Regions from separate parts of the Lysinibacillus sp. FSL R7-0073 genome, predicted to be linked through region 1. Evidence: riboswitches for the same ligand, from Rfam matches in the RefSeq annotation. Region 1 holds a riboswitch; each other region holds the start of a gene.
What was found. A riboswitch is a leader RNA that binds a small molecule or an ion and turns the genes downstream of it on or off. The one in region 1 is predicted to bind S-adenosylmethionine.
Positions count from the first base shown of each region.

Region 2: it holds a riboswitch for S-adenosylmethionine, as region 1 does, so the genes downstream of both, metK (methionine adenosyltransferase) here and MKY88_RS22470 (cyclase family protein) in region 1, are expected to answer to the same signal.
Region 3: it holds a riboswitch for S-adenosylmethionine, as region 1 does, so the genes downstream of both, MKY88_RS02200 (MetQ/NlpA family ABC transporter substrate-binding protein) here and MKY88_RS22470 (cyclase family protein) in region 1, are expected to answer to the same signal.

Region 1 covers NZ_JBBPAS010000001.1:4,466,592-4,473,759, forward strand. Annotated here, with positions in the region: gene MKY88_RS22445 (winged helix-turn-helix transcriptional regulator) at 1-154, opposite strand, end outside; gene MKY88_RS22450 (MFS transporter) at 265-1,449, shown strand; gene MKY88_RS22455 (ABC transporter substrate-binding protein) at 1,609-2,559, shown strand; gene MKY88_RS22460 (AraC family transcriptional regulator) at 2,638-4,209, shown strand; gene MKY88_RS22465 (hypothetical protein) at 4,372-4,773, shown strand; SAM riboswitch class I at 4,872-4,978, shown strand; gene MKY88_RS22470 (cyclase family protein) at 5,067-5,804, shown strand; gene MKY88_RS22475 (DedA family protein) at 5,833-6,429, opposite strand; gene MKY88_RS22480 (Cof-type HAD-IIB family hydrolase) at 6,518-7,168, opposite strand, start outside.
Region 2 covers NZ_JBBPAS010000001.1:3,681,753-3,688,920, forward strand. Annotated here, with positions in the region: gene MKY88_RS18380 (TIGR01212 family radical SAM protein) at 1-286, shown strand, start outside; gene MKY88_RS18385 (tRNA (mnm(5)s(2)U34)-methyltransferase) at 283-861, shown strand; gene MKY88_RS18390 (alanine/glycine:cation symporter family protein) at 921-2,429, opposite strand; gene MKY88_RS18395 (alpha/beta hydrolase) at 2,556-3,362, opposite strand; gene MKY88_RS18400 (gamma carbonic anhydrase) at 3,496-4,008, shown strand; gene metK (methionine adenosyltransferase) at 4,179-5,375, opposite strand; SAM riboswitch class I at 5,659-5,777, opposite strand; gene pckA (phosphoenolpyruvate carboxykinase (ATP)) at 6,170-7,168, shown strand, end outside.
Region 3 covers NZ_JBBPAS010000001.1:461,238-468,405, reverse strand. Annotated here, with positions in the region: gene MKY88_RS02215 (carbon-nitrogen family hydrolase) at 1-366, opposite strand, end outside; gene MKY88_RS02210 (pyridoxal phosphate-dependent aminotransferase) at 463-1,626, shown strand; gene MKY88_RS02205 (PPC domain-containing DNA-binding protein) at 1,658-2,176, opposite strand; SAM riboswitch class I at 2,299-2,404, shown strand; gene MKY88_RS02200 (MetQ/NlpA family ABC transporter substrate-binding protein) at 2,493-3,323, shown strand; gene MKY88_RS02195 (methionine ABC transporter ATP-binding protein) at 3,418-4,443, shown strand; gene MKY88_RS02190 (methionine ABC transporter permease) at 4,436-5,098, shown strand; gene MKY88_RS02185 (enoyl-CoA hydratase/isomerase family protein) at 5,112-5,891, shown strand; gene MKY88_RS02180 (alpha-hydroxy acid oxidase) at 5,906-7,066, shown strand; gene MKY88_RS02175 (CaiB/BaiF CoA transferase family protein) at 7,063-7,168, shown strand, end outside.

The DNA of each region.
Region 1 (7,168 bases):
TGAGCATTTTTTGCGAGATTCCTGGAATCAATCGTCGAAACTCATTTGTACGAATTTTACCATGGTGGTTTAAATGACAAAGAATGACTGGTTTCCATTTACCACCAATAACTTCAAGCGTAGCTTCAACACCAATATTATAAACTTTTTGCATCGTAAACCCCCTGTAATATTCAAAAGTAACTAAAAGTACTCTACGTGCCTTTTTGGTATGTATGAATAGTACTACATACGATGAAAAAAATCAAAGGAGATCGTTTTAGTATGTCACAATCAAAAAAGCCAAATGCTAAATTAACTTTACTAGCACTTGCAATCAGTGCTTTTGGAATAGGGTCCACTGAATTTATCAGTGTTGGTCTTTTACCGTTAATTACAGATAATTTCGGTATATCTTTAAGCACAGCTGGCTTAACTGTTTCAATATACGCATTAGGCGTTACTGTTGGAGCTCCATTATTAACAGCCTTAACATCTCGCCTTAGTCGAAAAACTGTTTTATTGCTTGTCATGACAATCTTTATAATTGGAAATTTAACCGCAGCTATGGCACCAAATTTCTCAATTTTATTAATAGGACGTATTATTTCAGCATTAGCACACGGTGTGTTTATGTCCATCGCTTCTGTCATAGCGGCCGATGTAGTTGAACCAAATAAACGTGCAAGTGCCATTGCCTTTATGTTTACTGGACTAACATTGGCTACTGTGACTGGTGTCCCGCTAGGTACATTCATTGGACAAGTAACAGACTGGCGTATGTCGTTCATCTTCATTGTTATTATAGGGATAATTGGTTTAATTAGTAATGCTTTGTTAGTACCAAGCCAATTATCAAAAGGTAACCCAATATCAATTCGTGATATCGGTAAAGTATTAGGTAATATTCGAATGTTATTAATCCTTTTCATTACAGCAATTGGATACGGTGGTGCATTTGTTGTTTACACATATGTTTCACCTATACTAGAGCAATATATGGGTTATTCGCCACACGCGGTAGTTATTATATTAGTTGTCTATGGTATTTGCGTGGCTATTGGTAATACACTAGGAGGCCACTTTGCAAATCAAAATCCACTTCGTTCCATCTTTATTATTTTTGTAGGACTTGCATTAGCTTTACTTGGCATTGGCTTTACTCTTGAATCGCCAATTATCGGGTTAATCATGGTACTAATAATGGGCCTATTTATGTTCATGAATGTCCCAGGCCTGCAACTATATGCAGTTATACTGTCTGAAAAATATATACCATCAGCTATATCAATGGCCTCTGCATTGAATATTTCTGCTTTCAATATTGGTATATTTTTAGGTTCCTATATTGGAGGCTTTATTATTCGTCATCAATCATTAGCACACACTCCTCTTTATGGATTCTTTATGGTTATGCTTGCAGCGGTCGTTACACTCTTATGGCTACTTTTTGATAAAAAGAAACAATAGTGCTCTAAACTTCATTTTGTATAAAAAAGATGTAGAAAATATGTATTGTTTGTTTTTATGTTGTATCCTATAATTTATTTGAATCAAACGAGAATGATTATCATTCTAAATTAAGATAACATTCAATCTGTTTTAGTAAATTTATAGGAGTGAATTAACATGCGTATCAGTCGATATTTTACATTTGTACTTTTCCTTGTACTGATGTTCGTTTTAAGTGCCTGTGGTTCAAATGAAGCACAAACAAATTCCGAGAGTGAGAATCCAACAAAAGAAGATACACGAGTTGTAGAGGATGGGTTTGGTGAAGTAACAATTCCAACAAATCCACAGCGAGTAGCAGCCATCTATATGGAAGATTATTTAACTGCCTTAGATGTCAAACCCGTTGTGCAATGGTATCACCCATCCTGGGGTAAACAAGATTATTTAGGCTTAGACGTACCTGAATTTGACGTTACAGGTAGTATGGAAACGTTACTTCAAGCTAAGCCGGATTTAATCATTGTAGATGGTGCGGCAGATAAGGCAAAGTATGAAGAATATTCTAAGATTGCGCCTACTTATCGCTTAAAAGAAGAAATACTACAAGATCCACGTGAGATTGTGAAAACGATAGCTGATGTTTTAAATATCCCTGAGAAAGCAAATGAAATCGTTGATAAATATGAGGAACGTGTTACTAATTTAAAAGCTAAGTTAGATGAATCAGTTGGTGACGAAACTGTTGCCGTTGTTCGTTTAAATGTTGCCGATAAAACATTGGCATTATTCGGAATGAAGAATCGTTACACGGGCTACATTTATACGGAAGCTGGTTTAACTCCACATCCATTAGCTCGTGATATGACAGAGTTCCAAGAGGTCTTGTCTGAAGAAGCTATTCCAGAATTAGATGCTGATCATATTATACTCTTCCCTTCAAATGGCACTTGGGAAACTGAAGAAAATCAAGAGGCGATTAAATGGTTAGATAGTACACTTTGGAAAGCAGTTCCTGCTGTAAAAAATGGACAAGTTTATATTGCTGATCGAACTTATTGGCAGTCTGGTGCCATTACTGCAAACCTACTAAAATATGATGATCTTGAGAAATGGTTTGTGAAATAATTTACAAAAGAAAGCTCTTCATGGGGCTTTCTTTGTGTTGTTTTCCAAATTTAAACTTTACTTAGGAGTGCGTGGACAATGGGTAATTTAACACAAATCTATCATTTACAATCTATTTCATATACTATTCTTTCAGTGGATATGCAGCCATATAGCAATACATACTATTCGCTTTTCATCCTTATTAGTGGTAACGGAACACTTAAGACAAATCATGAAACTATCCACCTTATGAAAGAAAAATGTGTGGTTATTCCACCTAATAGCCATGTCGAAATTCACACTGCTGATGAGCCTCTCTGTTTATACCAATTGACATTTAACACGATCTATCTTAGTGAATCCCATGCTCCTCTTAGTCTCTTTACAAGTGTTAGAGAACTACGACTTCTTCCCTTTTCTCAATGCAATAGACTATTAGAGGCTATTTATCGGTGTCGTCAAGCAAAGGATGAACACACTATTTTTGAGCAGCATGTTCGTTTCCAAGAAATGATGCTATTTATTTTTGAACAAAACCAATCGAAGCCTATTCTACAAAATGATCGTCAATCTGTAGAGCAATCTATCCAATATTTGCACAAACACTTTGGAAGAGATTGGACTGTTGAACAGTTATCAGAGCTGGCAGATGTTCCAAGATGGAGTTACTCTCGTATTTTTAAAGATATTACGGGGCAGATTCCTCTTCATTATTTAAATAGTATACGTATTGAAAAAGCCAAACAGTTATTAATGACAACTAATGATCGTGTATTTGAAATTAGTCAGTCCATTGGCTTTAATAACGAATATTATTTCAATCGTCGTTTTAAAGAGCATGTAGGAATTTCCCCAGGACAATACCGACGAAGTCAGAGCAATAATGTACGTGTATTCGCACCGTTCTTAGAGGACTTCTTTGTAGCTTTAGGTATTACACCCATTGCTCAATTCAGTCATTCCAAGTGGGGAAAACAAGACTATTTAGGTTTGCAGGATGTGCCCGATATTGATGTACAGTACGGAGAAGTGGATCGCCTCTTTCACTATAAACCAACTTTAATTATGTTAGATGCTGGTATAGAGCGTTGGGAAACTTGTCTGCATTTAAATAAGCTGGCCCCAATCTGTCACCTAAACCACCCTGGGGAGGATTGGCAATCGACCCTATTTAAAATTGCTGATTTAACAGGGAAAACCGCTATGATGCAAGATATTATCACGGAATATGAGGATAAGGTACAGAAGGCCCGACGAATTCTCGGTAAATCCGTTTACGGGCAAAGAGTGGCATTTCTTCGCATTTCAGCCATTGGCATTACGCTGTATGCCGGCCCTGAATGCGGTTATACAGGGCCAATCCTATACCGTGACTTAGGCTTAACGCCTCATCCATTAGTATGGAAAATACCGCTTAATCAGCGTAAAGCTCACCTGACATTAGATCAGCTGCTACAACTAGACGCTGATCATTTATTTATCACCTTCGACAAGCAGCACTCCTTTTATGAACATGAAGAGCGTACTATTTTAAAATCTTCTATGTGGAAAAACCTAAGTGCAGTTAAGACTAGCTGTGTTTATGAGGTCGACTTTTTAACGTGGATGAATTATGGAATCCTATCACATAGCAAAAAAATAGATGATGTATTAAATGTTCTTGGTTAAAGTACAAAAAGGAAGCACGCCATGGTTTCCTTTTTTGTTTGTTTAGCATGTCATTTAACATATTATATTTTACACTCCTGTACAGGAATATTTTTATCCAAACACCTAAAAAGATCATGCTACATAAGATAAGATATCAGCTTTTGGATAGGAGGAACTGAATTGTATTATAATCCTTATCCGTATTTTGTTCACCCCTACCATTACCCAATACCGTCGACAGCCCATCACCTTGCAGCTAGACCTTTTTCTCAACATTTAGCAATGCCGACCAGTAATAGTCCCTTTCCCCCTGTAGATACACAAAAACTAATATCTTCAGCTACGCGGATAAAGGCGATTATGCAGCAAGCGCAATTACTTACGGATAAAATTGATAGTTCTCAACAATTTGCGCATGATTTAAAAAATGCTGCACAACTTTCAAATAAAACAGAGGTCGAAAAATTGATTACATCCACAGGCATCACTACAAAATTCGAAACCAACTATACACCAGACAATTTTAGAATACAGCTCATGGATAGTGGTTGCTGTAGAGTAACGTTAATTTTGAATTGGTAAATAAAATTTTTAACCCTGTAATCCTATCAAAGTTGTAAACTATAAAAATATATGCTAAAGTATTCGTAATATTATTTCTGAAAATTCTTATATTCTATTTCTTATCAAGAGAGACGGAGGGATCGGCCCGATGAAGTCTCAGCAACCAGCTCAATCAGTATGGTGCTAATTCCTTCTGGCAAAATCTAAGCCTGAAAGATGAGAAGACGAACTACCCATGTTTGATTCCGGGAGTCCTCTTCTATAGAGGACTCTTTTTTATTTACCATTACTTTTAGAAAGCAGGAAATTAAATGTCTAACGAACTTTTACAAGCATTGCACTTACTAAAATCAAAACAATGGGTCGATTTGACACATACCTTCGGCCCACATTCACCTCATTTTTTCATGTTTGAAGATGCTAAATTTGAAACATTATTCTCTCATGATGATGGGTTTTTCGCACAGCAGTTTACTTTCCCCGGACAATATGGAACACACATTGACCCACCTATTCACTTTGTAAGAGATACTCGTTTTCTAGATGAACTAGAGCTTAAGGAGCTCGTTCTCCCGCTTATCGTTATTAATAAATCACAAGAGGCTACTAGTAATCATGACTTTACACTCAGTGTACAAGATATTCTAGAATTCGAGGCACAATATGGACAAATAGAAGAAGGTACTTTTGTGGCACTGCGAACAGATTGGAGTAAGCGTTGGCCCGATAAAGAAGCCTTCAGTAATAAAGATGTGGATGGCCATAATCATATTCCGGGTTGGGGCTTGGAGGCATTACAATTTTTATTTAAGGAACGTAAAGTAAGTGCAATCGGTCACGAAACTTTTGATACCGATTCTGCTACTGATTTCCGTCAAAGCGGCAAATTGGATGGAGAATATTTTGTCCTTGATCAAGACACTTATCAAATTGAGCTTATGACTAATTTGGACAAGCTTCCTCCAAAAGGGGCTATTATTTTTAATATTGTACCTAAGCCTGAAAAAGCATCTGGATTCCCCGTACGATCATTTGCCATTTTGCCATAACAAAAAGTCGGTATGAATCATACCGACTTTACTTTTGTACGTTTCTTTTTTTTAATAGATAATAAACCATTAACATGACAAGGACAAACAATAAGATGACATAAATACTGTAATGGGACAAATAGTAGCCAACGAAACGCCACTTCTCCCCCAATACTTTTCCTAATGTTATAAATGTGAAAGTCCATATAAATGCTCCTGTATAAGCAAAGAAAGCGAATTTCTTATATGGATAATTATTAATAGCCGCAATGTAGGCTGTCAGATGGCGTACACCTGGAATAAAATAGCCAACGATTAATAAAAAAGGGCCCACTTTCTTAAACATTTTTTTAGTAAAATCAATTTTTTGCTCAGTTATATGAATCTTTGGCCCATATTTCTGCAAGAGCGGTAAACCAAATCGGCGGCCGATATAGTAGCTTAAAGTAATACCTCCCATTGCGCCAATCAGAGCGCTTACTAACGCTGGGATATGTTCAAGACTTTCTCGATAAACACTATAGCCTACATATGTTAAAAATACTTCATCAGGAAGTGGCAACCCAACAATGCCTCCAATTAGGATCACAATGATGCCAAAATACCCGTAATGTTCAATTAGAGATTGCACATGCTGTGCCATTATCCAACCACCTAACACATTGTTCTATACATTCATAACTATCATCCAAAGAGTTTCTCAAGCATCCAATTTACTACCTTATATATCGTTAAATAATGTGTAGCTGACGTAAAGCAAAATCTATGCCACCTTCAATGGATTTCTTTGTAACAAAATCTGCAACATTTTTTAGAGCTTGGCTACCATTTCCCATGGCAACCCCGAGGCCAACCTGCTCTAGCATATCTATATCATTCTCTCCATCTCCAAAAGCAATTGCATCCTTAGAATTAATCTCAAAATAATCTAGTACAGCCTTTACAGCTATCGATTTGGACACATCATGCTGTAAGACATTCACAATATAAGGATGCCATCGTTGCTGTAATATATTCGAAAATTGACAAGCTAATCTTTTTCCAGCCTGTTCATCCGCATAGAGACACATAAGAAAAACCTCTTCATCGATAATGCTGTCATTTTTAACGGGAAAATCATGTAAAGACAATGTCTCTTGCATCGCGCTTAAGGCTAATGGATTTTGTATAGCATTCATCGTAAGTTGTTCGGTAAAAAATGTTAAGGAATGCTGTTGTTGCTGTGCAAAAGCTTGAACATTTTGAACAATGCCCTTATCAATCGGAATTTTATGTATGACAACATCCTTGTGCTTTACATATGCTCCATTTGCTGTAATAAAGGTTTCAATCCCCAAACTTTTCAGCTCATCACACATGGATAACGGCCTTCCTGTCGCAGC
Region 2 (7,168 bases), 780 kb from region 1:
CCACTTACTTCATTTATTAAAAGGGACACCCATGGTGAAGCAATATGAAAAAGGGATGCTTGAGTTTTTAGATCAGGATGTTTATACAAAACTAGTCGCTGATCAGCTAGAAATTTTACCACCTGATATGGTCATTCATCGCATTACAGGTGATGGACCTATAGATTTAATGATTGGTCCAATGTGGAGCGTTAATAAATGGGAAGTATTAAATGGCATCGATGCCGAATTGGAGCGCCGTGGTAGTTGGCAGGGGAAATTTTATAAGGCTGAGGTTGCTAAATGAAACTACAACGAGTTTTACAATATGCTCAACAGCTATTAAAAGATAGTGTGAAAGAAGGAGATACAGTTGTTGATGCCACTGCTGGAAATGGCCACGATACGCTGTTTTTAGCACAGCTAGTCGGAGATGAAGGACAAGTTTATGCTTTTGATGTACAAAAAGAAGCAGTGGACGCAACACTACATCGTCTACTAGACCATGGTTTAGAACATCGCGCCCTTGTTTTAAATAAAGGGCATGAAGAAGTAGCCAATTTCGTACACAAGCCAGTAGCCGCAGCCATCTTTAATCTCGGCTATTTGCCGGGTGGCAATCATGATATTATTACCAAGCCTACTACAACGATTCAAGCTATTGAAGACTTACTTAAGCTTTTAAAGGTTGGCGGTTTAATCATTCTTGTTATTTATCACGGTCACCCTGGTGGCAAAGAAGAGCGAGATACTGTAATAGGCTTAGTCAGCCAACTTCCACAAAAATATGTCCATGTTTTAAAATACGAATTTCTCAATCAGCAAAATGATCCTCCATTCGTCATTGCGCTAGAAAAGATGAAGGATTATCCTAATTTATAGACAATTTAAAAGGCTAACTAATAGTATAGTAGGAACTATTAGTTAGCCTTTCTCTTTACCTATTTATTTTTACGTTTTTCATTATAGTCTATCCAAAAATCTGCACCTTTAATGCCTAGTTTACGAGGATCAAAGACAGGGTCTTTTCCTTCTTTTTTCTGTTTCTCGTAATCTTTTAAAGCAACAATAGCCGGTTTCATAATAATTAAAATGGCTAGAACGTTAATCCATACCATCAGACCAAGGCCTACATCCCCCATTGCCCAAGCAAGTCCAGACGTACGGATTGTACCATAGAATGCTGCAACTAAAATCGCTATTTTCGCAATCCAGATGAAGACCTTTTCGGTACTACCTCTAAATAAATACGCCACATTTGTTTCAGCGATATAGTAATAAGCCATAATTGTTGTAAAGGCAAAGAAGAATAGTGCGATAGCTACAAACGGTGCACCAAGTCCAGGTAAGGATGATTCAACTGCATATTGCGTATACGCAGCACCTTCCTGAATACTTTTAGCAAATGTCATTTGCTCATCACCCGTTAAACCACCTTTATTGAATTCCCCAACATGGATAAATGGATCTGTTCCTTCGGCTGCCTTTTCATCTTGTACATTATACATACCTGTAAATAAAATCATAAAGGCTGTAGCTGAACAAATTAATAATGTATCAATGTATACAGACGCTGCTTGGACAATCCCTTGTTTAGCAGGGTGGGATACTTCTGCTGCGGCAGCAGGATGCGCCCCAGTCCCTTGACCAGCCTCATTTGAATAGATTCCTCGTTTCACACCCCAAGCAATTGCGGAGCCAATAATACCTCCAAATATTTCTTGTGCCCCAAATGCACTTGAGAAAATTAAAGCGAAGACAGACGGTACCTCTGAAATATTCATAGCGATTATAATAATAGCCATAATAATATAGGCTATTGCCATGAACGGTACAATTACCTGTGCAGCGTTGGCAATCGATTTAACGCCTCCAATAATGATAGCACCAAGTAAAACAACAATAATTAGTCCTGTAATCCAAGTTTCAATACCGAAAGCGTTTACAACAGCTCCCGCAATGGCATTAGATTGCACACCAGGCATAAGTATTAACATAGCAATCAAAGCAGCTACAGCGAAAATCACTGCAAACCATTTTTGACCCATCCCTTTTTCTATGTAATAGGCCGGTCCACCACGATATTCAGTATCTTTCTCTTCTTTATAAATTTGCGCTAATGTTGACTCTACATATGCGGTAGCCGCACCAATAAAAGCAATTGCCCACATCCAAAAGACAGCACCAGGTCCACCCATCCCAATAGCTGTTGCAGTACCGGCAATATTCCCTGTACCTACACGACCTGATAGTGCGATAGACATTGCTTGGAAGGAGGAAATCCCCTTTTCTGATTTCTCCCCTTTAAACATTAATACAAACATATCTTTAATAAGCCTTACTTGCAGGAATCTTGTAATGATTGAGAAAAAAAGCCCAATCAACAAGATACCATAAATAAACCAAGGTCCCCATAATATGTCATTCAATTTACCAACAACTACATCCATCTTACCCCTCCAATTTGAATTACCTTACTTTAAGTCACTATATTATTACACTTTTCAGAAAATTACAACATTATATTCAAGTAACAATAATTAAGTAAGTATCCTATTATTTGGAAGTTTTCGAAACTATTTTATTATATATCCAATCCGTCTAAGAGCATTATTGATAAAATCTCGAATATACATAAAAATCTCTTCACGCTCTACTTCATGAAATAAATTATGATAACAATTTGCCCATTCTTTAAATTGAAACTCCGTTAGCTCTTGTTCATGAAGCCAATTGCGCATTTGTCGAGTTTCCGTAATTTTATCTTTTTCAGCTGTCATAATTAACATAGGCATATTAGGAAATTCATGCTTAGGTAGCATAACTAAATTTTTCATCATCTGTTGAAGCTCACGATACCATTTGACTGAAACAACAGACATAAATGGTATATCATCCTTCATTTCCTCTCTACCCTCAACACTGCGCGTTAATGTCTCAAATGTCAGGTCATGAGTCAATTTAACATTTGCTGTTAATGCACTCAAACTCGTTAAAGCATTTGATAATTTACCTGGTAAAAGCTTCAAATGCAGCCAGGGTGATGTCAAAATAATACCTGCACACTCATACTTTTTCTTTTGCATGGTATGAAGAACTAAAGTAGCACCTAGTCCATGCCCTATTACAAAGGTTGGTAAATTATATGAAAAGGCATTCTCAATGAGATTTCTTGTATATTTATTGTACAATTTGAAGTCCTCATCATGGACACGCGCAAATCTTGCATTGATGCCATGATTCGGTAGATCCCCCATGACTATGTGGAAGCCTTCCATTCTTAATTTTTCTATAAGCCATGCATACCAACGGTGGTTTTCATAAGCACCATGAAGAATAGCAATCACAGCCTTTGCTTGTCCATCAGCTTCCCATTTCCACATTCACATAGTCCTCCTAAAAAATAATTACACTTTGATTATATCGAAATAACAGCACATTTTAATTTTATATTTCCTTAAAGTTGTGTATTTGATACGATAATACTATATCTACAGAAAGAAAGAGGCGATTCTCATGATTTATCCATTTAAAGATAAAACACCAAAGATCGATCCATCTGTTTTTATTGCCGATTATGCAACTGTTACTGGAGACGTAACAATTGGAGCTGAAACAACTATTTGGTTTAATACCGTGATCCGCGGTGATGTTTCCCCAACAATTATTGGTAAACGGGTAAGTATCCAAGATCTTTGCTGCTTACATCAAAGTCCTAGGTTTCCACTCATTATTGAAGATGAGGTAACAGTAGGCCACCAAGTAACTTTACATAGCTGTACCATTCGAAAAAATGCCTTAATCGGTATGGGCTCCATTATTTTAGACGGAGCAGAGATTGGAGAGGGTGCATTTATTGGAGCCGGAAGTCTCGTGCCTCCTGGTAAAGTCATACCTCCAAATAGCTTAGCATTAGGTCGTCCAGCGAAAGTTGTCCGAGAATTAAACGCTGAGGATAAAGAGGATATGGAACGTATCGTACGTGAATACGCAGAAAAAGGTCAGTATTATAAATCTCTACAAAAATAAAAGCTTATAAAGAAATTGATCCATTATAAAAAATCCCCGCTTTCCATGACAATTTTCAAGGAATAAAGGCGAGGCATTTTTGCAAAAAAACAAAAGGGGCAGAAAAGCCCCTTTTGTTCATAATACATTAGAATAATTTTCTAACGACTTCAGCACTTTAGCACAATAGTTTACAGACGTGCTTTTACGCGTAATGCGTCAGCTTTATCAGTTTGTTCCCATGGTACATTTAAATCTGTACGACCAAAGTGACCATAGGCTGCAGTTTGTTTATAAATTGGACGACGAAGATCAAGCATTTTAATAATACCTGCTGGGCGTAAATCAAATAGCTCACGAACCCATTCTACGATTTCGCTTTCCTTCACTTTTCCTGTACCAAATGTATCAACAGCAATGGAAACAGGCTGTGCCACACCAATTGCATAAGCCAGTTGTACTTCAGCGCGTTCTGCTAAACCAGCTGCTACAATATTTTTAGCTACATAACGTGCCGCATAGGCAGCTGAACGGTCAACTTTTGTTGCATCCTTACCTGAGAATGCACCGCCACCGTGTCGTGCATAGCCACCGTATGTATCAACAATTATCTTACGGCCCGTTAAACCAGCATCTCCTTTTGGCCCACCAATGACGAAACGGCCAGTCGGATTGATAAAGTATTTTGTGTTTGTATCTAATAATTCGCTTGGCACCACAGGAGCAATCACAAGTTGTTTTAGATCAGCCTGAATTTGTTCAAGTGTTGCTTCTTCATCATGCTGTGTTGAAATAACAATTGTATCGACACGTACAGGTACGTTATTGTCATCGTACTCAATTGTTACTTGTGTTTTACCATCGGGGCGTAAATAAGCTAGCTCACCAGATTTACGAACTTCAGTTAAACGACGTGCTAACTTATGAGCTAAGCTAATTGGTAATGGCATTAGCTCAGGTGTTTCATTACATGCATAGCCAAACATTAAGCCTTGGTCCCCTGCACCAATTGCTTCAATATCTGCATCTGTCATAGAACCCTCACGAGCCTCTAAAGCTTGGTCAACACCTTGAGCAATATCTGGAGATTGCTCACCAATTGCTACAAGTACCGCTAAGTTTTCAGCATCAAAGCCATATTTTCCACGTGTATATCCGATTTCTGCAACAGTATCACGTACAATACCTTTGATATCTACATAAGTAGAAGTAGTAATTTCTCCTGCTACTAATACTAATCCTGTTGTTACAGTTGTCTCACACGCTACACGTGCATTTGGATCTTCTGCTAAAATAGCATCTAAAATGGCATCCGAAATCTGGTCACAAATTTTATCTGGATGCCCTTCTGTTACACTTTCTGATGTAAACAGTCGACGTTTTGTCATTTAGTTTTCCTCCTATTACTCTTACAAAAAGTATTTGAATACGGTACTCATTACCCATGTCAAGTCCGCTCCTAAGGATTGAACTCTCAAGCCGCTGTTGTTGTCATTTCACTTTACGTGAAAAAATAACTGCTACTTTTAACACGAGGATTTCGAAAGATCCGTCATTATAATAAGGAAAGAACTACATATACTTACCTTTACATTGATTTTTAACAATAAAAAAATCCTTTACTCACGTTACTATACATGAGGAAAGGAATAATGACTTCGTTACCTTTCACTCTTATCGTTCAAGGGATTTTCCCTTGCATCAGGTTGGCACCAACGCATGTCGTGAAATAATTCATGCAGGTTGCCGGGTTTCACAGGGCCTGACCCTCCACCAGCTCGGGATAAGAGTATCCGTTCAATTTTCATGTTACTGAAAAGGTAGAACGTTGTCAAATATTTTCTTATGTATTACTGTATAGTAAGGAAGGAACAAATAATCGCCATAAAAATTTTCATTCTTGGGTGATGATGTAAACAGAAGAAAATTAATCCCTACAACATACCTAGCATCTTGTGGTAACATATGTGTGGCTCAAATTTTAGACAATTTACTGTAGCATTGAATGTTTTCTACTCGAAAAACATTATTTTTTGTCAGTTTATTGAAAAGTAATAAAAACTCTAAAATAATTTCTTAATTAGTATAGATTATTTAACCAATTGTGTTATACTATTTTTGAAATTAAGAAAAAATCCCTCTAAATCAAGGGAATACTATAAAAAAGGATGGTATTTAATCGATGAATTCAGTAGAAATTGCAAACGAACTGAAGGAATTATTAAGCGGCGGTAACATTAACGTTCAACTTTCAGTACCACAATTAGCAGAAAAAGCTACTTCTCGTGGTGAGGCAATGTTAACAGTAGATGGCGCAGTTCGTGCAGAAACTGGCAAATACACTGGTCGTTCACCTAAAGATAAATATACAGTAGAAGAAGAAAGCACAAAAGATCAAATTGACTGGGGTAAAGTCAATCAACCAATTTCCTCTGAAGTGTTCGATAACCTGTATGTAAAAGTAATAAAATATTTAAAAGAACAAGATGAATTATTTGTATTCAAAGGCTTTGCTGGTGCTGACAAAGATTCACAATTAAGCATCCAAGTTATTAATGAATACGCTTGGCACAACCTTTTCGCTCATCAATTATTTATCCGTCCAACTAAAGACGAATTAGCTTCGCATGTTGCAGACTTCACTGTCATCTCAGCTCCTAACTTTAAAGCAGATCCTGCGGTTGACGGTACTGCTTCTGAAACATTCATCATTGTATCACTTGAAAAGAAAATTATCTTAATTGGTGGTACTGAATATGCTGGTGAAATGAAAAAATCTATTTTCGGTATTATGAACTACTTATTACCACAACAAGGTATCCTTTCTATGCACTGTTCAGCAAACGTTGGTGAAGCTGGCGACGTAGCATTATTCTTCGGTCTATCTGGTACTGGTAAAACAACATTATCCGCTGATCCAGACCGTAAGCTTATCGGTGACGATGAACACGGCTGGTCTAATAATGGTGTATTCAATATTGAAGGTGGTTGCTATGCAAAAACGATCAACCTTTCTGCTGAAAAAGAACCAGAAATCTACAATGCAATCCGCTTCGGCTCTGTTTTAGAAAACGTAGCTGTTGATCCAGAAACTCGTATTTGTGATTATGATGATGGTTCATTAACAGAAAATACACGTGTAGCTTATCCGATTCAATACATCGAAAACATTGTTGATCCA
Region 3 (7,168 bases), 4.0 Mb from region 1:
GTAAAGATGCTCGTCCATTAATCGGAAAAGATGGGCCTTGCTATATTCCCCAACAAGTACTCCATTGTTATCAAATGTATACATCGTATTGTAAAACTTGTCGCCCTTTTTTATGGAAACAGAGCCACCGACAATATGTACACTAAGTTCCTTCGCTAAGTGTGCTAAAAATGCTTTTGTACGCTCACCGTTAACGTCCGCCAATTCTGGAAGCTTCTCCAGTGCGTAGCCCGTATTCCACATTTCCGGTAGCACAATAATTTCTGCCCCTAGTTTTGCGGCTTCACGAATCTTGTCCTCTGCCCGTGTAAAATTTTCTTCTACTTTGCCGAAGCCAATGTTTAACTGAATACAACCGATTTTCATATTAATTCCTCCTATAGACAATTAACAAAAAAAGTACTACTATTTGCTTCATATTCTTCAATAATAATTATTATATTCTGAAAAAGGTGATCATGCATGGAATTCTCTAAAAAACTACAGCAATTACCCACTCAATTTTTTGCGGCGCTCGTCCAAAAAGTAAACAATGCCCTGGAAGAAGGACGTGATGTGATTAATCTTGGGCAAGGAAATCCCGACCAACCTACGCCTACTCATATCATTCAAGCATTACAGGAAGCAGCTGAAAATCCTCAAAACCACAAATATTCGCCATTCCGTGGTATCGGCGAATTACGTCAAGCCGCTGCTGACTTTTATAAACGGGAATATGATGTGGAGATTGATCCCGACACTGAAGTAGCCATTCTTGGTGGCACAAAAATTGGTCTTGTTGAGCTACCTTTGGCTGTGTTAAATCCTGGTGATACGATGCTATTACCAGACCCAGGCTATCCAGACTACTTATCTGGAGTTGTATTAGGTGATGTAAATTTTGAAGTAATGCCTCTTTTTGCTGAGAATAATTTCTTACCTGATTATGATGCCCTCCCTAAAGAAGTTAAGGAAAAAGCCAAGTTACTTTACTTAAATTACCCAAATAATCCTACGGGTGGTACAGCAACACTTGAATTTTTTGAAGAAACCATTCGTTTTGCTAAGGAGCATAATATCATCGTATCACATGATTTTGCTTATGGTGCGATTGGATTTGATGGCAATAAACCCATTAGTTTCTTACAGGCCAATGGCGCAAAAGAGGTTGGAATCGAAATGTACACATTATCAAAGACTTATAATATGGCAGGTTGGCGTATAGGCTTTGCTGTTGGTAATGCAGATTTGATTGCCGCGATTAATCTTATTCAAGATCATTTGTTTTGTAGTCAATTTCCTGCTATTCAACAAGCAGCAGCTGTTGCACTTACATCTTCACAGGAATGTGCAGATGAGCTAAGAGCTACCTATGAGCGTCGTCGAAATGTACTATTCGAAGAAGCTCATAGAATCGGCTGGCAAGTAACGGCACCAAAGGGCTCCTTCTTTGCCTGGCTCCCTGTCCCATTAGGTTTTACTAGCGAACAATTTGCTGATATATTGCTCGACAAAGCTGATATTGCGGTAGCCGCAGGTAATGGCTTTGGTCAATATGGGGAAGGCTATGTGCGTATTGGCTTGCTTGTAAGCGAGGAACGTTTACGAGAAGCCATGCATAGAATTGAGCAATTGAACTTATTTTAGCATGGAACAAAATGGAGTCCAGTAGCTTTCACTAGCTACTGGACTTACTATTTTCAATTTTCCTTGGAAGATCTAATCCATGTTCTAATGGATAAAATTGTATGTGACCTGTTTCATCGTCCAACTGACGGATATGCTGAATGCCCTGAACTTCTGCCAGCACTACATCTGCTGTAATGACAATATTCCCACCCTTTAAAAAATGACCGCCTGAAACCACTCCCCATTGATCGCTCATGGAACCATGGAAATGCGTTTCATATTGTGCATCACGCTTACAAACAACTCCTGAACCTTGGATAAACTCGAGTGGCCCCTCTTTCTCGACCACATCACTAAATCGAACTTTAATGTGGGAAGTTTCATCTGGCACTAAATAAACAAAGCTACTTTTTTGAAAACTACCAATACAACTAATTATGGTTGCCGATTCAATTTTATTCTCTTCACAAAGTGCCTCAATTCCTTCAATAATGTCTGTTCCCATGAGAAGACGAGCACTAATCACCTTACCAAATGAACCTATGCCATAATTAACTCTTACGGACATTCTTCACCCTCCTTCGCGACAAAATATTATAACAATATAAAAAATTTTAAAAATATTTATTGACTTACTATACCCTATAAATTATATTAGTTCTATCGGAAATACAAAAATATAATATGAATCTCTTATCAAGAGTAGCTGAGGGACTGGCCCTATGAAGCTCGGCAACCTCCTTTTATGAAGGAAGGTGCTAAATCCTGCAAACGAAATTCGTTTGATAGATAAGAGAGGACTTTTTTCATGAGCCTCTCTTAATTTGTAAGAGAGTTTTTTTTATTTTCAAAAACCGATAAAACAATTTTTGGAGGTCGTTTTCATGAAGAAGAAAAATAAATTTTTAGTAGGTTTAGCAAGTCTTACATTAGTAGCAGCACTAGCGGGCTGTGGCTCTAAAGAAGATAGTAAAGGAAAAAGCGAAGCTATCGATGAAAATAAAATTGTCGTGGGTGTCACTTCAGGACCTCATGAGCAAATTGCAGAGGTAGCTGCTAAAGTCGCAAAGGAAAAAGGTCTAGAAGTAGAACTAAAATCATTTTCTGATTATGTTTTACCAAATACATCCTTAGCTGAAGGTGATCTTGATGCAAACAGCTATCAGCATAAGCCTTTCCTCGATACATTTAATAAAGATCACGATACAGATTTAGTACCGGTTGGCAAAACTATTTTAAATCCAATGGGTATTTACTCTGAAAAATATAAATCATTGGATGACGTTCCTGAAGGCGCAACATTTGGCTTACCGAATGACCCAACAAATGGAGCGCGTGCTCTCTTTGTTTTACAAGAGGCAGGCTATATTAAATTAAAAGATGGAGCGGACTTAACAGCATCCGTTCGTGACGTGGAAGAAAACAAAAAGAATTTAAAATTCATAGAATTAGAAGCTGCACAAATTCCAAAACAGCTTAGTGAAGTAGATGTAGCTGCTATTAATACTAACTTTGCGCTGGAAGCTGGCATTAATCCGCAAGAGGACTCTATTCTTTTAGAATCTACTGACTCTCCATATGTGAACTACATTGTCGTTCGTGCAGAAAATGAAAACGACCCAACGATTAAAAAGTTCATTGAGGCTTATCAATCTGATGAAGTGCGCCAATTCATTGAAGAGGAATTCAAAGGTTCTGTAATCCCTAGCTGGTAATACGTGCGATAAGCTAAAGAATCTGCCAAATTTCCACTATGGAAACCGCGCAGATTCTTGCTTTTTAGAAGTTAAGAAAGGAGCAACCAATCTGATGATTCAATTACAAAATATTTCAAAAGAATATAAGACGAAAAAAGGCAGTATAAAGGCTGTAGATGGCATCAATCTTCATGTAAAAAAAGGGCAAATTCATGGTGTAATTGGGTATAGCGGTGCTGGTAAAAGTACGCTGATTCGTTGTGTTAATTTACTAGAGCGTCCTTCAGCAGGCAAAGTCTTGATTGACAATGTGGATATTACTACCCTTTCACTTCATGACTTACGTCAAACACGACAAAAGATCGGTATGATTTTTCAACATTTTAATCTCTTAAAGACAGCAACGGTTTATAACAATATTGCTGTTCCCTTAAAGCTACTTGGTTATAACGAAACAGACGTCAAAAATCGTGTGGCTAAATATGCCGAAATTGTAGGTTTAACAGAAAAGCTAGATAGCTACCCTAATCAGCTTTCAGGTGGACAAAAGCAACGTGTCGCAATTGCACGCGCTCTAGCGCAAGAGCCTGAAATTTTACTCAGTGATGAAGCAACAAGTGCGCTTGATCCTGAGACTACAGAGGCTATTCTTGAACTATTATTAAAAATTAATCGTGAATTAGGAATTACAATCCTACTGATTACACATGAAATGAATGTCATTCAGAAAGTTTGTGATGAGGTATCTGTTCTAGAAGCAGGGAAAGTAGTTGAATTTGGTACGGCTATCGAGCTCTTTGCAAAACCACAACACCCTACTACAAGAAAGTTCTTAAGTACCATTTCACAACGTAACTTAACTCCTTCTCTTATTGAGCAGTTAAATGTTTCAGGTAGCGTCATTCGTTTAACATTTCTTGGAGAAAGTACTGGTAAGCCATTATTGGCTGAAGTCAGCAAAGTATATGATGTACAACCAAACATTTTAACAGCCAATATTATTGAATTAAAAAACGGCATTGTTGGTAATATTGTGGTGCATTTAAACGGAGAGCCCAACATTGTTCAAAAGGCGCTAACCTATTTTGCAGAGAATGGCGTTACTGTGGAAGAGTTAGGAGGAGAGATCCATGAATAATTTCTTTAATGATTGGTCAGAGGTTATTGGCAAAGCAATTATCGAAACATTTCAAATGGTCGGAATTTCATTATTCTTTTCGATTCTAATTGGTATACCTTTAGGGCTTTTAATTGTTTTAACACGACCTGGTCAATCCTTCGAAAATAAATTTTTCTATCAATTTTTTAATTTAGTCATTAATATTATCCGTTCAGTGCCATTCATCATCTTACTATTCTTCATTTTACCATTTACAAAGGTTATTGTTGGTACAACAATTGGCGTTAAAGGCGTTATTGTTCCGCTTGTAGTTTATACGGCTCCTTATATTGCACGACTGATGGAGTCAGCGCTTTTAGAGGTTGATTCGGGCGTTGTCGAAGCCTACACAGCTATGGGTATTAAACGTCGCCATATCATTTGGCATGTATTATTACGCGAAGCACGCCCATCCATTATTTTAGGCTTAACAATCGCTACAATTGGATTGATTGGCGCAACAGCAATGGCGGGAATGGTTGGTGCTGGCGGTTTAGGCGACCTAGCCTACCGTTATGGTCATTTACGCTATGAGGTAGATGTCATGTATGCAACTGTGTTTATTTTAATCATCCTTGTACAAAGCATACAATCCATAGGTAACCGCATTTCAGCCAAATTGAAGAAAGACTAGGAGGAGGCTATCCATGTCAACTGAGATTTATGTAGAGAAAAACGGCTATATCGCAACGCTAGTGTTAAACCGTCCTGACAAACGAAATTCTTTATCGAGAGCAATGTTCCAAGCGATCATAGACGAACTAGAACAGTTACGTACAGAGACATCTATCAAGCTATTAATTGTGCGCGGTGTCAATGAAGTCGCCTTTTCCTCGGGTGCTGATATTAGTGAGTTTTTAGATATTCGTTATGCTGCGGATAATGCTAAAGCCTATAATGATCTAGCTTTAAAGGCCATTGATGCCCTCTATAAATTCCCGCATCCTACGATTGCCCTGATTCAGGGCTTAGCGATTGGGGGCGGCTTAGAGTTAGCCAATGCTTGTGACTTTAGATTGGCGACACCAAAGAGTAAGCTTGGCATTACCGCTGCGAACATTGGGATTGTCTATAATCTTGAAAGCACTAAACGTCTTATTAATATTGTTGGTGTCGCGAAGGCTAAAGAGATTTTATACACAGCAAACATTTTTACAGCAGAGGAAGCCAAAAGCATTGGTTTGATTACTGCCCTTCATGAGCCACAGGAAATTGAAAATGCCACTATGCAATTTGCTGAGCATCTTTTAAATAAATCATCTATTGCCAATGCAGGTAGTAAAAAAATAATTCAAGCTATCGTAGATGGAGAAAATGAAGAGAGTGATGAGCTGGCTCAATTGATTCTCGATTCATTTAGCTCTGATGATTATAACGAAGGTATTCAAGCTTTTTTAAATAAAAGAAAGCCTATTTTCAATAAATAAGTGAGGTAGTAACGATGACAAATACAACTGATGGTGACCTACTCTTAAAAAATATCACTGCCCAAGCCCCCTTCCCCATTTGCTTTGCCGATTTAGAAAAAGCAGTAGCGGAAAAAATTCCAGCTGGGCCATTCGGCTACATTCGCTCAGGTGCTGGCGGTGAACAAACATTACGTAATAATCGTTCAGCTTTTGAAAAATACTCCATTGTTCCCCGCTTCTTAAATGATGTTTCAAACGTTCATACATCCATTAATTTGTTCGGGAAAACATACCCAACGCCATTGCTCTTTGCCCCTGTCGGTATGAACGGAATGGTTCACGAGGAAGGTGAACTTGCCGCTGTGCGCGCTGCCCAGCAATTAAATATGCCATATATTCAAAGCACAGTCTCCACCTATGCACTCGAAGATGTTGCCGAAGCTGCCCCTTCAGCAACAAAATGGTTCCAATTGTATTGGTCTACAAATGAAGAAATTGCATTTAGTATGGCCGCACGAGCAGAGTCAGCTGGCTTTGAAGCTATTGTTTTAACAGTCGATACAGTAATGCTTGGATGGCGAGAAGAAGATGTGCGCAATCAATTTTCACCATTAAAGCTAGGCTACGCAAAAGGAAATTACATGAATGATCCTGTCTTTATGGCTTCTTTGCCTAATGATTCATTTGAATCGTATGTACAAGGTGTCTTGCAAAATGTCTTCCACCCTACACTCAATTGGGAGCATGTTCGTGAATTAAAACGACGAACAAATCTCCCTATATTATTAAAGGGAATTTTACATCCTGAAGACGCAAAGCTAGCCCTTGAAAATGGGATTGATGGTATTATCGTATCGAACCATGGCGGCCGACAATTAGATGGTGTTATTGGTTCACTTGATGCCCTTCCCGCCATCGTGAGTGTTGTCAATGGACAAATCCCTATTATTTTAGATAGTGGTGTATATCGCGGGATGGATGCCTTAAAAGCACTTGCTTTAGGAGCTGATGCCGTAGCAATTGGGCGTCCCTTCATCTATGGCCTAGCCCTTGAAGGACAACAAGGCGCCGAAAAAGTAATGACAAATATCTATGATGAATTAAAGGTTTCCATTGCATTAGCAGGTACAACCTCCATCGAAGGGTTACGTACTATTACATTAGTCAAAAATGATGGGACTGAGGTTAAATGAAACAAGCATTAGAGGGATTAAAAGTTGTTGATTTATCTCAAGTTTTAGCTGGTCCTTATTGCACAATGGTCTTAGCAGATATGGGCGCAGAAGTCATTAAAA